DNA from 2 places in the Tissierella carlieri genome. Region 2 is predicted to be linked to the other one. Evidence: riboswitches for the same ligand, from Rfam matches in the RefSeq annotation. Region 2 holds a riboswitch; the other holds the start of a gene.
What was found. A riboswitch is a leader RNA that binds a small molecule or an ion and turns the genes downstream of it on or off. The one in region 2 is predicted to bind thiamine pyrophosphate.

Region 1 (8,252 bases), on a different contig from region 2:
AGGAAAAATATTGAGTAGGGATATTTATGAACATAAGATTAGGCTTATTGAAGAAAATGCAAGGAGACTCGATATTAATATTATTGAAACTTCTATTTCCGATGCAACTAAAAGAGATGAATCTTTAGTAAATATTGCAGATTATTTGTTATTAGATGCTCCCTGTTCTGGTCTAGGTCTAATTAAGAGGAAACCTGAGATTAAACGAAATAGAAGAGAAGAAGATATAGATGAATTAGTTAAGCTACAATATGATATTTTAAATAATGCAAAGGATTATTTAAAAATAGGTGGAATATTAATTTATAGCACCTGCACTATAGAAAAAGATGAAAATATTAATTTGATTAATAAGTTTTTAGAGAAAAATAAAAATTTCAAGCTAGTTAATATAGAAGATAAAATGAACAATAAACAGGATATAACAACTTTAAAAAGTGGATATATCCAGTTATTTCCTCATATTCACAATACTGATGGATTTTATATTGCAAAAATAATTAAAGAAAGATAGATATATATTTAATAATTATGTATAATATTATATTAGGATAGCATTGAGGTGATTATTTGAACAAGATTGAACTAAATAGTTTAACTTTGAAGGAACTGAAGAAATATATGATTTCTATAGAAGAAAAAGCCTTTAGAGGAGAACAAGTATTTTCATATTTTAATAGAAATAAAAAATTAGATATTGAAGATTTAAAGATATTACCTGAAAAATTAAGAAAGTATCTAATAGAAAATACAAAAATAAATAAGATAGACATTTACAAAGTCTTTGCTTCCAAAATCGATAATACCAAAAAATATTTATTTTCATTAGATGATATGAATATTATTGAATCTGTGGCTATGGAATATAATCATGGATTAACTGCTTGTATATCTACTCAAGTAGGTTGTAAGATGGGGTGTTCTTTCTGTGCTTCTACTAAAGAAGGGCTAATAAGGAATTTAACCCCGGCGGAAATGGTAAATCAAATCTATATGATGGAAAAGGATTTAGGAAAAAGTATTTCTAATATAGTATTAATGGGAAGTGGAGAACCTCTAGATAATTACGATAATACTATGAAGTTCATAGATATTATCCATGATGAAAAGGGTCATAATATTAGTTTAAGAAATATCACTTTATCAACTTGTGGTGTTGTTCCTAGAATTTATGATTTAGCCAAGGAAAATCTACCAATAACTTTATCTATATCCTTACACTCACCATTTGATAATGATAGAAAAAAAATAATGCCTATAGCTAATAGATATTCTATAGAAGAATTAATAAAGGCATGTAAATTTTATTCGGAAAAGACTAATAGGAGAATCACCTTTGAGTATACTTTAATTAACAATGTAAATGACAGAGATAAGGATATAAAAGAGCTAATTAAAATTCTTGAGGGTTTAAATTGTCACATTAACTTAATTCCCTTAAATCCCATTCAAGAATTTGAAAAGGACAGGCCAAGTAGAGAAAATATAGAGAGGGTGCAGGCAAGATTAATTAAAGCTAATATTGCTGTAACTATAAGACGAGAAATGGGTGGAGATATTAGTGCTTCATGTGGGCAGTTAAGGCGTGCTGTTACTCAAAGTAATGATAATAAAAGATTTTAATGGGGTGGTATTATGGTCATAGGTTCTATTTCTGATATTGGTAAGATTAGAGAAAATAATCAGGATGCTTTTTACGCATCTAAGGATTTATATTTTCCCTTATATATGGTGGCCGATGGAATGGGAGGACATAAAGCTGGAGAAGTAGCAAGTACTATGGCAAGAAGTATTATTGAAAGCAATTTTTTGAAGGCAAAAGATAATCTATTACATGAAAATATAATAATCAAGTTGATAAAAGAATCAATAGAAGAAGCTAATACAAAAATATATCTTAAGTCCCTAGAAGATGAAAAATATAAAGGTATGGGTACAACTATAACGTTGGCCTACATATTTAAGGATAAAATTTGTATAGGACATGTTGGGGACAGCAGAGCTTATTTAATTAGAGAAGGGAATATATGCCAAATAACGGAAGACCATTCCTTTGTAAATGAACTTCTAAAAACTGGTAGCATAACGAAAGAAGAAGCAAAAATCCATCCAAAAAGAAATATGATAACTAGAGCTGTTGGTTCTAGTAGTATTATAGAAATGGATTTGATAATTAGAGAATGTAATAAAAATGATATATTACTATTGTGTAGTGATGGCCTTTCTAATATGTTAAAGGAATTTGAAATTAGGGATGTTTTTATGGGAGAAAATGATGTCCAAAAAGCCTGTGAGACTCTGGCTACTATGGCCAACAATAAAGGTGGTTTCGATAATATTACCATAGTGGCTATTAAATTTAATTAGATGAGGTGAAAAGATGATAGGCAAGATTTTAGGTGGAAGATATGAAATAATAGAACAAATCGGAGGCGGAGGCATGGCTTTAGTATATAAAGCAAAGTGCCAGCTACTAGATAGGTTTGTAGCTATAAAGGTTTTAAAAGATGAATTTGTAAATGATGAAGAATTTGTTAGAAAGTTTAGAAGAGAATCTCAAGCTGCTGCTAGTCTTTCTCATCCAAATATAGTGAATATATATGATGTTGGTGTGGAAAGCGATGGAAATAATCAGATTTATTATATTGTTATGGAATATATAAAGGGCAAGACATTAAAAGAACTTATAAAAGAAAAAGGTAAATTATCTATAGAGAATGCATTAGATTATTCCTATCAAATAGCAGAAGCTTTACAACATGCTCATAAAAACCATTTAGTTCATAGAGATATAAAACCACACAATATTATGATTACAGATGATAATAGAGTTAAGGTTACAGATTTTGGTATAGCTAGAGCAGCAACAAGTTCTACAGTGACTACCACTTCTAATGTTTTGGGTTCTGTTCATTATTTTTCTCCAGAACAAGCTAGGGGAGGATATACTGATGAAAAGTCTGATATATATTCTCTTGGTATAGTTATGTATGAAATGGTAACAGGAAAATTACCTTATCAAGGGGAAAGTCCAATAACTGTTGCACTAAAACATGTTCAAGAAGATATAAAGCCTCCTAGAGAGTTAAACAGTCAGATACCTATAGGCTTTGAAAATATTATTTTAAGATGCGTCCAAAAAAGGCAGGCAGACAGATATAGCAATATTACTGAACTAATAAAGGATTTAAAAAAAGTAAGAGACAATATAGAGGATGCTGATTTTGAAGATATAAATGGTTATGATTCCCATACTAAAATAATTCCTATAGTTGATGTAGAGGATGATGAAATTGTGAAAAGCAAGAAACAGGTAAAAAGTACAAAGAAGACAAGTAAGAAGGATGGTAGCGGAAAAATTATTTTCTTAGGTATATTTTTGGCATTTCTATTGGCAACTAGTATTTGGTTAGGAGCCTATAAATTAAAAAGCTTCTTTATTAGTGAAGAAGTCACTGTTCCTAAAATAACTGGAATGCAAGAAGAACAAGCTAAAAAAGAAATAGAAGATTTAGGTTTGAAATTTGAAGTTGTTGGTAGAAAGAAAAGTAGTGAGTTCAAAGCTGGTGAAGTTATGACTCAAAACGAAGAAGAAAATGCTAAGGTAAAAAAAGGTTATACTATTGAAGTGACCGTAAGTGAAGGGGATAATCTTGTAAAAGTTCTCGATGTAGTAAATAGGGATTTAGCAGATGCAGAAGAAATTCTTAACGATGCCGGATTAAAGACAAAAGTAGACTATGAACATTCAGACACCATACCTGAAAATGTGGTGATTAGTCAAGATCCAGATAGTGGCTCTGTAGAACCAGGTACTAGAATTAAATTAGTTGTAAGCCAAGGGGAAGAAATAAAGCATGTAAATATGATAAAAGTAGTTGGACTTAATATTGAAGAAGCTAAAAAGAAAATACTTGATTTAGGCCTTGAAGTTGGGGATATAACACCTCAGCCAAGTGAAACTGTAGCTAAAGATCAAGTAACTTGGCAAAGTTATGTACAAGGAACAAAGTTAGAGACAAAGACTGCTGTTGATTTATTTATAAGTAGTGGACCGAGTGAGGAATCTATTAATAATGGAGAAGAAAATGATGTTAGTAATAAGGAGAGACCAATAACCTTCTTATTGACTCCATTGCCAGAGGTAGAAGAGACCACAATTAAGATACTAAGAACTCAAGATGGTATAACAGATATAGTATATAATAAAAAGCATAAGGCTACTGAAGAATCAGTTTATGAAACATTTAGTGGTAAAATAGGTGCTGTATTTGAAGTATACTGTAATGATACACTTGTGCATCAAAGGACTATAACTAAGGATGAATAGGGGGCTTTTATGGTAAATGGGATAATAATAAAAGGCATTGGTGGATTTTACTATGTAAAAACAGAATCTGGTATAGTAGAGTGTAGGGCAAGAGGTATATTTCGAGAGGAGAACTTAACTCCTCTCGTAGGAGATAAAGTAAAGATTAGGATAAGCGATGAAGATAATACAGGATATATTGAAGAAATATATCCAAGAACATCTCAGCTCTTAAGGCCACCAGTAGCAAATATTACTCAAGCTATAATAGTCATGAGCATAAAAAAGCCAGATGTTAATACTTGGCTATTAGATAGATTTCTTATAATGGCTGAGCATGAAAAACTGGAAATTATGATTTGTATAAATAAGTCTGATTTAATGCCAGAGAAGGCATTAGAACTGAAAACTATTTATGAAAATATAGGATATAGAGTGATAAATACTAGCGTACTAACGGGAATTGGTATTGATGAATTAAAAATTGCATTAGATAATAATATATCAGTATTTGCTGGTCCTTCAGGTGCTGGAAAATCATCTCTATTAAATGCAGTTAATAGGAATTTCAAGCTGGAGACTGGTGATGTAAGCACTAAGACTAAAAGAGGTAAACATACTACTAGACATGTTGAACTTTTAGAATTACACGATAATGCCTTTGTTCTTGATTCTCCAGGTTTTAGTTCTTTAAATATAGATTTTATTGAAGAAGAGATTCAATTAAAAAATTATTTTAAAGAAATATATAAATATGGAGAAAATTGCAGATTTATTAGTTGCTTACATGGAAATGAACCAGATTGTGAAGTGAAGAAACAAGTAGAAGAAGGAAATATTGCTAAGGAGAGATACGAAAATTATTTACTTTTCCTTGAAGAAATAAAAAACATTAGGAGGTACTAATATGGCTAAAATTGCGCCTTCATTACTTTCAGCAGATTTTGCTAATTTACAGGATGAAATAAAGAAAATAGAAAATGGTGGTGCCGATTATCTTCATTTAGATGTAATGGATGGTATCTATGTACCTAATATTACCTTTGGACCTCCAGTAATAAAGAAACTGAGGAAAATTACTAAAATCCCTTTTGATGTACATTTAATGATAGATAAACCTGAAAGGTATATTAAGGATTTTGTTGATGCAGGTGCTGATTTAATAACTGTACATCAAGAGGCAACTACTCATCTTCATAGAACTATACAGGAGATAAAATCCTATGGCATCATGGCAGGCGTATCACTAAACCCTGCTACACCATTAGAGTCTATAGAGTATGTTTTAGGGGATTTAGATTTAGTTCTTATTATGACAGTGAATCCAGGGTTTGGGGGACAATCCTTCATTGAGTCTATGAAGGGAAAAATAAAAAGACTAAGAAAAATAATTGATGAAAGAGAACTAAATATTATTGTTGAAGTAGATGGTGGAGTGAAATTAGATAATGCCAAGGAAATCTTAAATTGTGGTGCTGATTTATTAGTAGCAGGTTCAGATGTATTTGGAGCAGAAGATATAGAACATAGAACTAGACAATTTAAACAGTTGTAAATTAATAATTATATGCTATAATAGAATTAATTGAAGAAGATTAACACTAGGGGAGCCAATTGGCTGAGAGTGGATTTATCCCGACCCTTATGACCTGACCTAGGTAATGCTAGCGTAGGGAAGTGTGTATTAGCCTTTAAATACCCATTGCCTACGTTGGTAATGGGTTTATTAATTTAAAGGAGGAGAGTTTTTATGGTGAAAAGATGGGATGTAAAGATGTTGACAGAAGGTGGTATGATGATTGCTCTAGCTACTATACTAAGTTATATTAAAGTCTATGAGGCACCTATGGGAGGATCAGTTACTGCTGGAAGTATGATTCCAATTATTTTATTTGCCATTCGTTGGGGTTTAATACCGGGATTAGCCATAGGAAGTACTTATGGTATATTACAATTTATCTTAAAACCTTATTTCTATCATCCAATTCAATTTGTGTTAGACTATCCGCTAGCTTTTGGTTTGCTAGGTTTAGCTGGAATTGCATATTATATAAAGGACAAGAATTCTTTTAAAGGATATTTAAATGTTTTTTTAGCTGTATTTATAGGGATATTGGGAAGAATGATATCACATGTTTTATCAGGTGTAGTTTTTTTTGCTGAATATGCTGGAGATAAAAATCCTTGGATTTATTCAATTGAATATAATGCTTATTATTTAGTTCCAGAATTAATTATTTCTTGTATTGTAATCGCAATTATTTGGAAACCATTAAATAAGGCAATAAAAGCAAAATAAGAAAAACTTCTAAATGAAAATTAGCAGAAGTTTTTCTTGGTCACTGCATAGGTTACTTGCACAAAATCAAAGATTTGGACAATTTGCTTAAAATTCATTGACGGAAAGTTCTTAATACTATACTATTAACGTAGAACTTTCCTATTCGTTATAAAAAAGGATGATGTAAATGAAAGGGTTAATCATTTCAAGTGGGACTATTACAGATTATAGTATATTAGAGTTAGTAGTTAAGGAATCTGATTTTATTATATGTGCAGATGGAGGAATGAATCATCTTGCAAAAATCAATAAAAAGCCTAATTTAGTAATGGGCGATTTAGACTCTATTAGCGAATCTGCATTAAATTATATAAAAGATAACAATATAACTGTGGAAAAGTATTCATCTATTAAAGATGCAACTGATACTGCCCTTGCTATGGAATATTTAATAGATAAAGAGTATAAGGAAATTATACTAATGGGAGTGACAGGAACTAGACAAGACCATACCATGGCAAATATATTTTTGCTAAATACTTTACATGATAAAGGAATTAAGGGAAAAATCATAGATGATAATAATATTATCTATTTAATAGACAACTATATGGAATTACAGTATTTAGAGGATAAATATATCTCTATTGTACCAATAGTAGAAGAGGGAATAATTATATCTTTAAAGGGTTTTTTCTATAATTTAGATAGAGAATTTATTAAATTTGGATCTACCCACGGAATCAGTAACAAAATTATTGATGATATTGGAATAATTGAAATTCATAGAGGAAAAGCATTAGTATTTATTTCAAAAGATTAAAGCTTAGGATAATTATCCTAAGCTTTTTGTAACTATTTCTTTAATGTTTGAATACAATATAATAAAGTATTATAGGGGTGTTGATTATGAAGAGGTTTTACTATAGGTATATACAAAAAATGAGAAAAATAATAGGTATAACTTTAGCTGCAGTTGGTTTTTTAATAATTATTAAGTTTATACCTATAGAAGTACTTCTAATATTAATTGGAATCGGATTACTTATAATGGGAGCATTGATCCTAAAAATAAAATAAGGCTTACCATTTTTATATGGAAGCCTTATTTTATTACATAATTATAGTGCTCTTTCAACATATCCAGATCTTAAACATCTAGTACATACATTAACTTTTTTTGTTCCACCATTAACTACAGCTCTAACTGATCTAATGTTAGGTGACCAACTTCTTGAACTCTTTTTATTTGAGAAAGTAACTTTGTTACCAAATACTTTTCCCTTTCCACATACTTCACAAACTTTCGCCATGAAAAACACCTCCTTAATCTACTACTGAAAATACTTTAAAGTATATTTTCTACATTTCAATAATAACACATTATATTCTAACATAATAATTAGTAAAAATGCAACCAAAATGTATTATTATCTTATTATAATCATAGGATTTAGTTGAACTATTTTTACATTTAGGGTAAAATATAGAATATGGTATATTGAAAAGAAGGAGGCGATTATACATGCCAGCCAAGACCAATACAGAATATGGAGCAATTAGTATAGATGACAATGTCATAGCCACTCTTGCAGGAATATCTGCAATGGAGAGTTATGGTATAGTGGGTATGGCTTCAAAGAATGCGACAGATGGATTATT
Region 2 (8,252 bases):
AGTCTCTGAATAGTAGTCTCAATGAGCAGTAAACGTCGATTTATTTCCTCCGCTTGTTCTCGAATTTCTGTCTGTTTTAACAATAAATATTCCCTTAGAGCCTGTGGATTTTCATAATTTTTCAGTATTTTAGAAACAGATGCCAGGCTAAATCCCATATCTTTTAGTGCATTAATACGACCTGCAAGAGGCAATTGTGCTTCACTGTAATATCTATAACCTGTAAAATCATCTATACTCTCGGGAATAAGTAAACCAATCTCATCATAATGACGTAGCATTCTTATACTGATCATTGATAGTTTTGAAAAATCACCTATTTTTAACATTTATCTTATCTCACATATATGTGTTTTTTGAGCTCAATTACAGTATAAAGTATACCATAGTGTAAGAGTCAACAAATAATTTAAAAATTATCTGTTGACTCTTGAAAACTATACTATCTAAATCAAATATGCAGCTCTAAAAGCAGTCATCAATTTTTTCCTTTCCTAAACATACTTTTTAACTCCTTAGCCGCTTCTTTTATATCTGGTTGCGAAATAATAGCTGAGACCACTGCAAGCCCATGGATATCTATGCCTTCAAATTTTGGTATTGTAGTCTTATTAATTCCTCCAATCACCACAATAGGCAGTTTAATATGTTCTCGTATTCGTGCAAGTTCATCTATGGATGTAATCTTTGCATCTGTTTTCGTACCAGTTGTAAACATTGCTCCGACACCAAGATAGTCTGCATCCTCTGACTGTGCATTTATTGCTTCTTCAAAGGTAGATGCAGATACACCAAGGATTTTATTGTCACCAATCAATTTTCTTGCAATGGTTGCAGGTATGTCACTCTGACCAACATGTACACCATCAGCATCAATCGCCAATGCAATATCAATTCGGTCATTAATTATTAATGGAATCTGATATCTATCTGTAATTTCCTTTATTTTCATTGCTATTTCAAAAAACTCTAAAGATGAGCAATTTTTCTCTCTCAATTGTATTACCGTACAACCGCCTAAAATGGCTTGCTCTACAGCAGTTTCCAGTTTTTCTGTACTCATAAGCTCTCTATCTGTTATAAGGTAGAGTGTATAATCAATATTCGGTTTCATCTATCTTCGCCCTTTCTACGAAATATGTGCTGTTCATATTTGATAAAGTATCAATGATACCAATATGAAAACTACCTGTTCCCATTTCTCTAGTTTTTATAAAGGAAATCTCACCGGCAATTCCCATTGCAGTAATTCCTGTAACCGTTGCTGTATAGTAATCCTTTGTTATACCGCAGAAACTACCTACAAGTGCAGATGTCATACAGCCTGTACCAGTCACTTTGGAAAGCAGTTTATGACCATTGGCTACTTTAGCAACACGAATGCCATCTGAAATGACATCTACCTGTCCTGTAATTCCCACAACACAAGAATATTTATTCGCCACTGACTTCGCAATAGCTTCCGCATCATTTCTTTCATCTGCTTTTGAAGTATCAACTCCTTTTGTAGAAGCACTTAGTCCAGCTACAAAGGAGATCTCTGATAAATTTCCACGAATTATATCTATTTTTACTTCTGAGAGAATTTCCTGTGTTGTTTTGTTTCGCAGTGAAGAGGCACCTGCTCCAACAGGATCTAAAACTACGGGAATATGAAGTTCATTGGCTTTTTTTCCTGCGATAATCATTGAAGTAATAGTTCGTTGATTTAAAGTTCCTATATTAATTACAAGAGCAGAAGATATTGAAACGATTTCTTCTACTTCTGCAACATCATCTGCCATAATAGGAGAGGCTCCTATTGCCAAAATGGCATTTGCACAATCATTTACTGTCACATAATTAGTGATATTATGAATCAGTGGATTTTTTATCCTGACTTCGCGGAGCAAGTCCACGCAAGCGTTAGTTAAATAATTCATTAGTATTTCCAGCCTTTCTTTTATTTATAATAAAACATATAAAACCAATTGCCGCCATTACAGGCAACGTGATTCCTATAATAGAGTTATAAGGCATAAGTAAACGATAAACGATAAATCCAATCACCCATAAAATTATGTTTCTTATGCTATGAGAGTGACTAGGATCTATATCTTTTTTATGCAACAGAAAATAATCCACAAACAGAATGGCAAATAAAGGTGCAAATACAGAACCTATAAGATATAAAAAATTCTCATATTGACTAATAGGAACAAACATTGCAAGTAATGAACCTACGACACATGCAATAACAGCAGCAAACTTTTCATTTACCTTTTTATTTAAATTCGCTGTGCTTACTCCTGCAGAATAAACATCGAGAAATGTAGTAGTAACTGTAGAAAATAGAACAATTACAAGAGCAATCAAGCCAAGTCCTGCAGACATTAATATGGCTGTAATATCCGATGTGCCAGCGTAAATTGCTGCACCGAGTCCAATTACAAACATCACTGTACTACCAACAAAATAACTTATTACACTCCATAAAGTACCTGTGATTTTCTTCTCCAACTTTCTTGTATAATCAGATATAAGAGGAAGCCAAGAAAGGGACATAGCTACATTAAGTTCAACCGCGGTACCAAAGTTTATAGTTTCTTCCATTACAATTACTCCACTAGTATTTTTGAAAACCGTAAAACCAAGAATAATTGTAAATATAAACAAGACCGTCATCACTACAGTATTTAATTTTGACAGATTTTTAATACTAATTACTACCCAAATACAAATAAGTAATCCAATAACCATACACCATAACCTTTCATTCTGATAGCCCCAAAGATGATTTGTAATTCCATCAAATGCTTTTGCTCCGTTAATAATCATAATTGCAGTCCAACCAAGAAGCTGTAATATATTAATCCACGAAAACCCAAATGAACCATATTTACCAAAAGAAATGCGAACAGATTCAGCAGCAGAAAGGCCAGTTTTTGCACCAATCAGCCCCGCTGGAAAAAGAATAGCTCCTCCAATTACATGACCAATAATAATAGCCCAAATACCTTGGGCTAGTCCCAAAGGAGCAAGCAAGGCTCCTGTCATAATTTCAGCAATAGATACTGCTGCACCAAACCATAATAATATTTGACTAAAGGTAGACACCTGTTGATTTTCATTTTTCATTATAAATCTCCTTTACTTTCCTTAATATTCAAACCATTTTTATATAGGTCATAAAAATGATGTGTTGGTCCATTACCCTTACCAATGTTTAACGAATGTTCAATTGCTGTAGTAATATATTTTTTAGCCTGCTTTACAGCAATAGGCATAGTCATACCAAGTGCAAGATTGGAAGCAATAGCCGAAGAGAAAGTACAACCTGTTCCATGAGTATTTTTTGTATTTATACGCTGAGTTTCAAAATAATAGAACTCTTTACCGTCATATAAAATATCCAGTGCATCTCCAATAGCATGACCACCTTTAACAAGAACATTTTTACACCCCATATCATAAATAAGCTTTGCTGCTATTTTCATATCTTCTGTACTGCTTATCTTAATATTTGATATCTTCTCAGCCTCTGGGATATTAGGTGTAAGTAAATCAGCATAAGGTAGTACAACCTTGATCAACGTATCTATGGAATCGGGGTCCATAAGTGGGCAACCATTTTTCGCATACATTACAGGATCAATTACAACATTACACGGCTTATATTGCTCCAGTTTTCTTGCTACTGCCTCCATACAAAGTTGTGTAGACAGCATACCAATTTTCACAGCGTCAACCTCAATATCCTCAAATACTGCATCAATCTGCTTCTCAATCATATCTGGAGTAATATTTTGTATATCGATAACACGGCTCGTATTTTCTGCTACTACTGAAACAATGACACTCATTCCAAACACCCCATGTGCAGAAAACGTCTTTAAATCTGCTTGTATCCCAGCACCTCCACTACAATCTGATCCAGCAATACTAAGTACCTTTTTCATTGAAATTCCTCCCTTTGTTCTTTATATATAATAAATTAGGGTACTTCTCTACACGGAGAAGCACCCTAATCAAATACAATAATGTAAGTGATTTGCTTCCCTACGTTGGTATTAACCAACAGGTTCAAAGGGTCAGGTTTTACCTTCTCAACTATTTATAGTCCCCCCGCAAATGTTAATTATATTCATTTTTATACTTAATAACTCTATTTTAAATAATAATAGGGTACTTCTCTACACGGAGAAGCACCCTAATCAAATACAATAATGTAATTGATTTGCTTCCCTACGTTGGTATTAACCAACAGGTTCAAAGGGTCAGGTTTTACCTTCTCAACTATTTATAGTTCCCCCGCAAATATTAATTATATCAATTTTTATACTTAATAACTCTATCTAAATAATAATAGGGTACTTCTCTATACGGAGAAGCACCCTAATCAAATACAATAATGTAAGTGATTTGCTTCCCTACGTCGGTATTAGCCAACAGGTTCAAAGGGTCAGGTTTTACCTTCTCAACTATTTATAGTCCCCCCACAAATATTAACTATATTGATTATATCCCATAGTAATAACATAATCAAGCTACAAAAGTATAATTTTTTCTTTAGCTTTTATAAATACTATTATTTTTATTCAGCTTTCATAACTGAAATTATAGTAGCCAAAGCATCTATACTTTCTTGTGGAACACCAGATATGCAAATCCTTATGTAGTTATAATTCCTCTGATTCTTCTCTTTAGACCATTTTTCTGGAAAGAATTCTAATGCTGCTTTTACAAGAATCCCATGATGTTCAAGTTTCTTTTCAAATTCTACAGCCTCTATATTCTCAGGCAGATAGAGCCATATGAATATTCCATGTTCTGGAACATACCAACTGAAACCTAACGGGCTTAATGATTTAACGATTTTAGCTGCCTTCTTAAGTTTAGTTTCATAAGATTTTTTGACTTTTTTAATATGTTTTTCGTACATTCCTGATTTTATAAAAATATCCAGTGCTGCTTGTGGAATTTTTGATGTATTCAAGTCACTAATATGCTTAATATTAATCACTTCCTCAATCATGGATTCTGGAAGTACTGCTGCTCCCATCCTTATTCCAGGCATGAAAGCCTTTGAAAAGCTTCGTATATAAATAGTACGTTTGCTTATATCATAATAATGTATTGACATAGAACCTTTTCTTGAGCCTAAATCTGCTAAATAGTCATCTTCTATAATAAGCACATTATATTTATAAGAGAGTTCGGCAATTTTCTGCTTGTCTTTTTCAGAAAGAGTATAACCGGTAGGATTATGATGTCTTGGTATAACATAGAAGGCAGTAATTTCACCTGACTTAAATATTATTTCCATTTCTTTATAGTCAAAACCATCAACTCTCCTTTCAATTCCTATAATATCAATACCTAAATGATCTGCCAATTTTAAAGCAAGACTGTATGTAGGAGATTCAACAAGTAATTTACCTTTACTTTTCCCAAATAGATATTGAAATACTAACCCTATAGCTTGTTGGGCTCCATTGGTAATTATTATCCTTTCAGCAGCAGTATATATTCCGTCCTTCTCAAATTCATACTTTAATGTATCCCTTAAAGAAGATAGTCCACCACTAGATTCATATTCAAACAATGTATTTTTATACATATCAACTGCCTTATTCATTACATGAGTGAATTCTCTATATGGAATAAGTTTTTCATCTGGCTTAACTGTCCTAAAATCCACCTCTTCCTGCACCACCTTTAACCTTTCTTCTGAATCAATCAAGTAAAAACCTCCGCGAGGAATACTATATACCTTATGCTCCCTTTCCAATTCGTTATATGCTTTATTTACAGTTATTTTATTTATAGAAAGGTATGAAGATACTTCTCTGCAACTTGGAAGCCGCTGACCATTTTTTATTTTCCCATCCTTAATTTCTCTAAATATAAAATCCTTAACCATCTCAACTTTACTTTTTTTCATCATTTTTCACCTCTACACCATATTTTGTAATAGTACAGAATGAATTTTACATAATTGAACTACTATATTTTTCATTATATACTTAACCTAAAATAATTCAATATATTGGAGGTAATAAAGGTGGATGAACTATACAAAGATAGATGCATGAAAATGTTTGCAAGTCCAGATACTTCCATAACAGTCATGGAAGCTTTAGGTACTCGAATCAAAACTAAAGAATATGGAGAACTGATTGATTTTGAATCAGGATGTTGGGCTGCTGTCCTAGGTCACAGCAAGAAAGAAGTCGTGGAGACTATAGTTGAAAATGCGGGACATTTATTTCATACTCATCAATATTTTGATACAGAACACCCAGGGGCCTTAGTAAAAGAACTTACTGAAGCGTCTAAACTTAATGGAAACTATAAAGGCACCTTTATGTCATCGGGAAGTGAGGCTGTTTCTCTAGCTGTTTTACTGGCTGAACTTGTTACTGGTAGACTAAAGAAACTCTCCTTATCAATTTCTTATCTTGGTACATCTCCAGAACTGAGAATGCCTAGAAACCTTAATCAATGGGTAGATCTAGATGTATATGAATGCCTCAACTGTACAAAAGATTCCAACTGCGAAAAATGTGGTAAGTATAATCATATAGATTTCTCACATATGGCTGCATTTGTTTTTGAATCTGGAAATTCAGGGGGTCTTGTCCTATGTCCACCAGATAAGCTAATCACATTTTTAGTTAAAAATATTAGAAATTCAGGAGGCTTTGTTATAGCAAATGAAGTTACGACAGGCTTCGGCAGAACTGGTAAATGGTTTGGATTTCAACACTATAAGGTCTTTGACTGTGAATCAAGTTCTCCTGATTTTATTGCAGTGGGTAAAGGTCTTGGAAACGGCTATCCTATAAGCGGCTTGCTGGTTCATTCAGAGTTGGCAGAGATAGTAGAGTCAATAGATTTTAGATACGTTCAATCCCATACGGACGACCCTCTAGGTTGTATGGTAGCAAGGAAAGTAATTGAAGTCATGTTAAATGAAAATCTCGTTGAATACGGAAATAAAATAGGAGAATATTTTCGTCATAAACTAGCTGAAATAGGTGAACGTACAGGTGGAATAATGGAAGTACGTGGAAGAGGAATGATGAACGTTGCGGTTCTTGATAAAAGACATAAAGCATCAGAAGTATTTAAAGTCCTTCTCGAAAGAGGTTTTTTCATTGGATATTCAGATGTTTATAATTATCTACATTTCTATGCTCCATTAATAATTAAAAGTGAAGAAATCGATAACTTATGCAATTCTCTTGAACTTATTCTAGAATCTGATTCAACTATAAAATTTAAATAACCTATCTGCTATTAGGTAAATTATCATTAAAATTATGGAGGTAATAAAATGAACAACTTTGAATATTATATCTCTACAGATAAGTCAAAATTAAATATTGAATCAGTAAAATCATTATTAAAACAATCTTATTGGGCTAATGACAGAACTGAAGAAACAATATTTAAATCTATTGAAAATTCGATCTGTTATGGAGTATACCAGAATGGCAAATTAGTTGGATTTGGTAGAGTGGTTACAGATTACTCTACAGTTTATTGGATTTGTGACATAATAGTTGACATAAATCATCGAAACAATGGTTTAGGAAAAAAACTGATGGAAAATATTATGACAACTAAAGAATTAGAAGGATTGCTAGGTATTCTAGCGACTCAAGACGCCCACGGATTATATGAGCAATATGGTTTTACTAGGGAATCCCATAAGTTTATGATGAAAAAAAGAACTAGGCTGTAAAAACTTGAAATTCGATTCTCATTAATTTTTACGAATATAGAATCATAATTATATCAGAAGTTTGATAGTTAGAGTATTATTCATAAATCAAATATAGTTTCAAATGTTCAAATAAAATAAAAAATTATAATAATGGTTATGTACATTCTCTTTTAAAATCGAATCAAGGGAAGTCAAAAGACTTCCCTTGAAAATACATATATTTTTAATATCCCTCTAAGTCATAATCTATTTGTAGCCCCTAACTCCATGACTTACGTTACCATAAATAAAATCTTTATATTACTCTAATATTTAAGCATAATGATAATCTTTTCTAAAAACAGCCAAATATATAATACACATTATCATAGCCAAGAATTCAGCTATGGTCATAGCGTACCATACACCCTCTACACCCCAAATTAATGGCAATATAATAAGTCCTGCTGTAATAAATACGAAAGTTCTCATAAAAGAAACAATTGCTGAAACCCTACCATTTGAAAATGCAGTAAACATAGCCGATGTAAATATGTTTATT

Region 1: it holds a riboswitch for thiamine pyrophosphate, as region 2 does, so the genes downstream of both, thiT (energy-coupled thiamine transporter ThiT) here and thiD (bifunctional hydroxymethylpyrimidine kinase/phosphomethylpyrimidine kinase) in region 2, are expected to answer to the same signal.

What each region holds. Positions count from the first base shown of each region.
Region 1 covers NZ_JAHLOH010000053.1:69,644-77,895, forward strand. The annotation lists gene rsmB (16S rRNA (cytosine(967)-C(5))-methyltransferase RsmB) at 1-514, shown strand, start outside; gene rlmN (dual-specificity RNA methyltransferase RlmN) at 571-1,623, shown strand; gene KQI38_RS19345 (Stp1/IreP family PP2C-type Ser/Thr phosphatase) at 1,636-2,367, shown strand; gene pknB (Stk1 family PASTA domain-containing Ser/Thr kinase) at 2,381-4,330, shown strand; gene rsgA (ribosome small subunit-dependent GTPase A) at 4,340-5,215, shown strand; gene rpe (ribulose-phosphate 3-epimerase) at 5,217-5,864, shown strand; TPP riboswitch at 5,903-6,002, shown strand; gene thiT (energy-coupled thiamine transporter ThiT) at 6,060-6,608, shown strand; gene KQI38_RS19370 (thiamine diphosphokinase) at 6,778-7,413, shown strand; gene KQI38_RS19375 (hypothetical protein) at 7,500-7,670, shown strand; gene rpmB (50S ribosomal protein L28) at 7,712-7,903, opposite strand; gene KQI38_RS19385 (Asp23/Gls24 family envelope stress response protein) at 8,116-8,252, shown strand, end outside.
Region 2 covers NZ_JAHLOH010000050.1:44,947-53,198, forward strand. The annotation lists gene KQI38_RS18400 (MerR family transcriptional regulator) at 1-329, opposite strand, end outside; gene thiE (thiamine phosphate synthase) at 479-1,114, opposite strand; gene thiM (hydroxyethylthiazole kinase) at 1,098-1,922, opposite strand; gene cytX (putative hydroxymethylpyrimidine transporter CytX) at 1,906-3,117, opposite strand; gene thiD (bifunctional hydroxymethylpyrimidine kinase/phosphomethylpyrimidine kinase) at 3,117-3,938, opposite strand; TPP riboswitch at 4,018-4,116, opposite strand; TPP riboswitch at 4,204-4,302, opposite strand; TPP riboswitch at 4,389-4,487, opposite strand; gene KQI38_RS18425 (aminotransferase-like domain-containing protein) at 4,574-5,923, opposite strand; gene KQI38_RS18430 (aminotransferase class III-fold pyridoxal phosphate-dependent enzyme) at 6,044-7,270, shown strand; gene KQI38_RS18435 (GNAT family N-acetyltransferase) at 7,319-7,729, shown strand; gene KQI38_RS18440 (MATE family efflux transporter) at 8,024-8,252, opposite strand, start outside.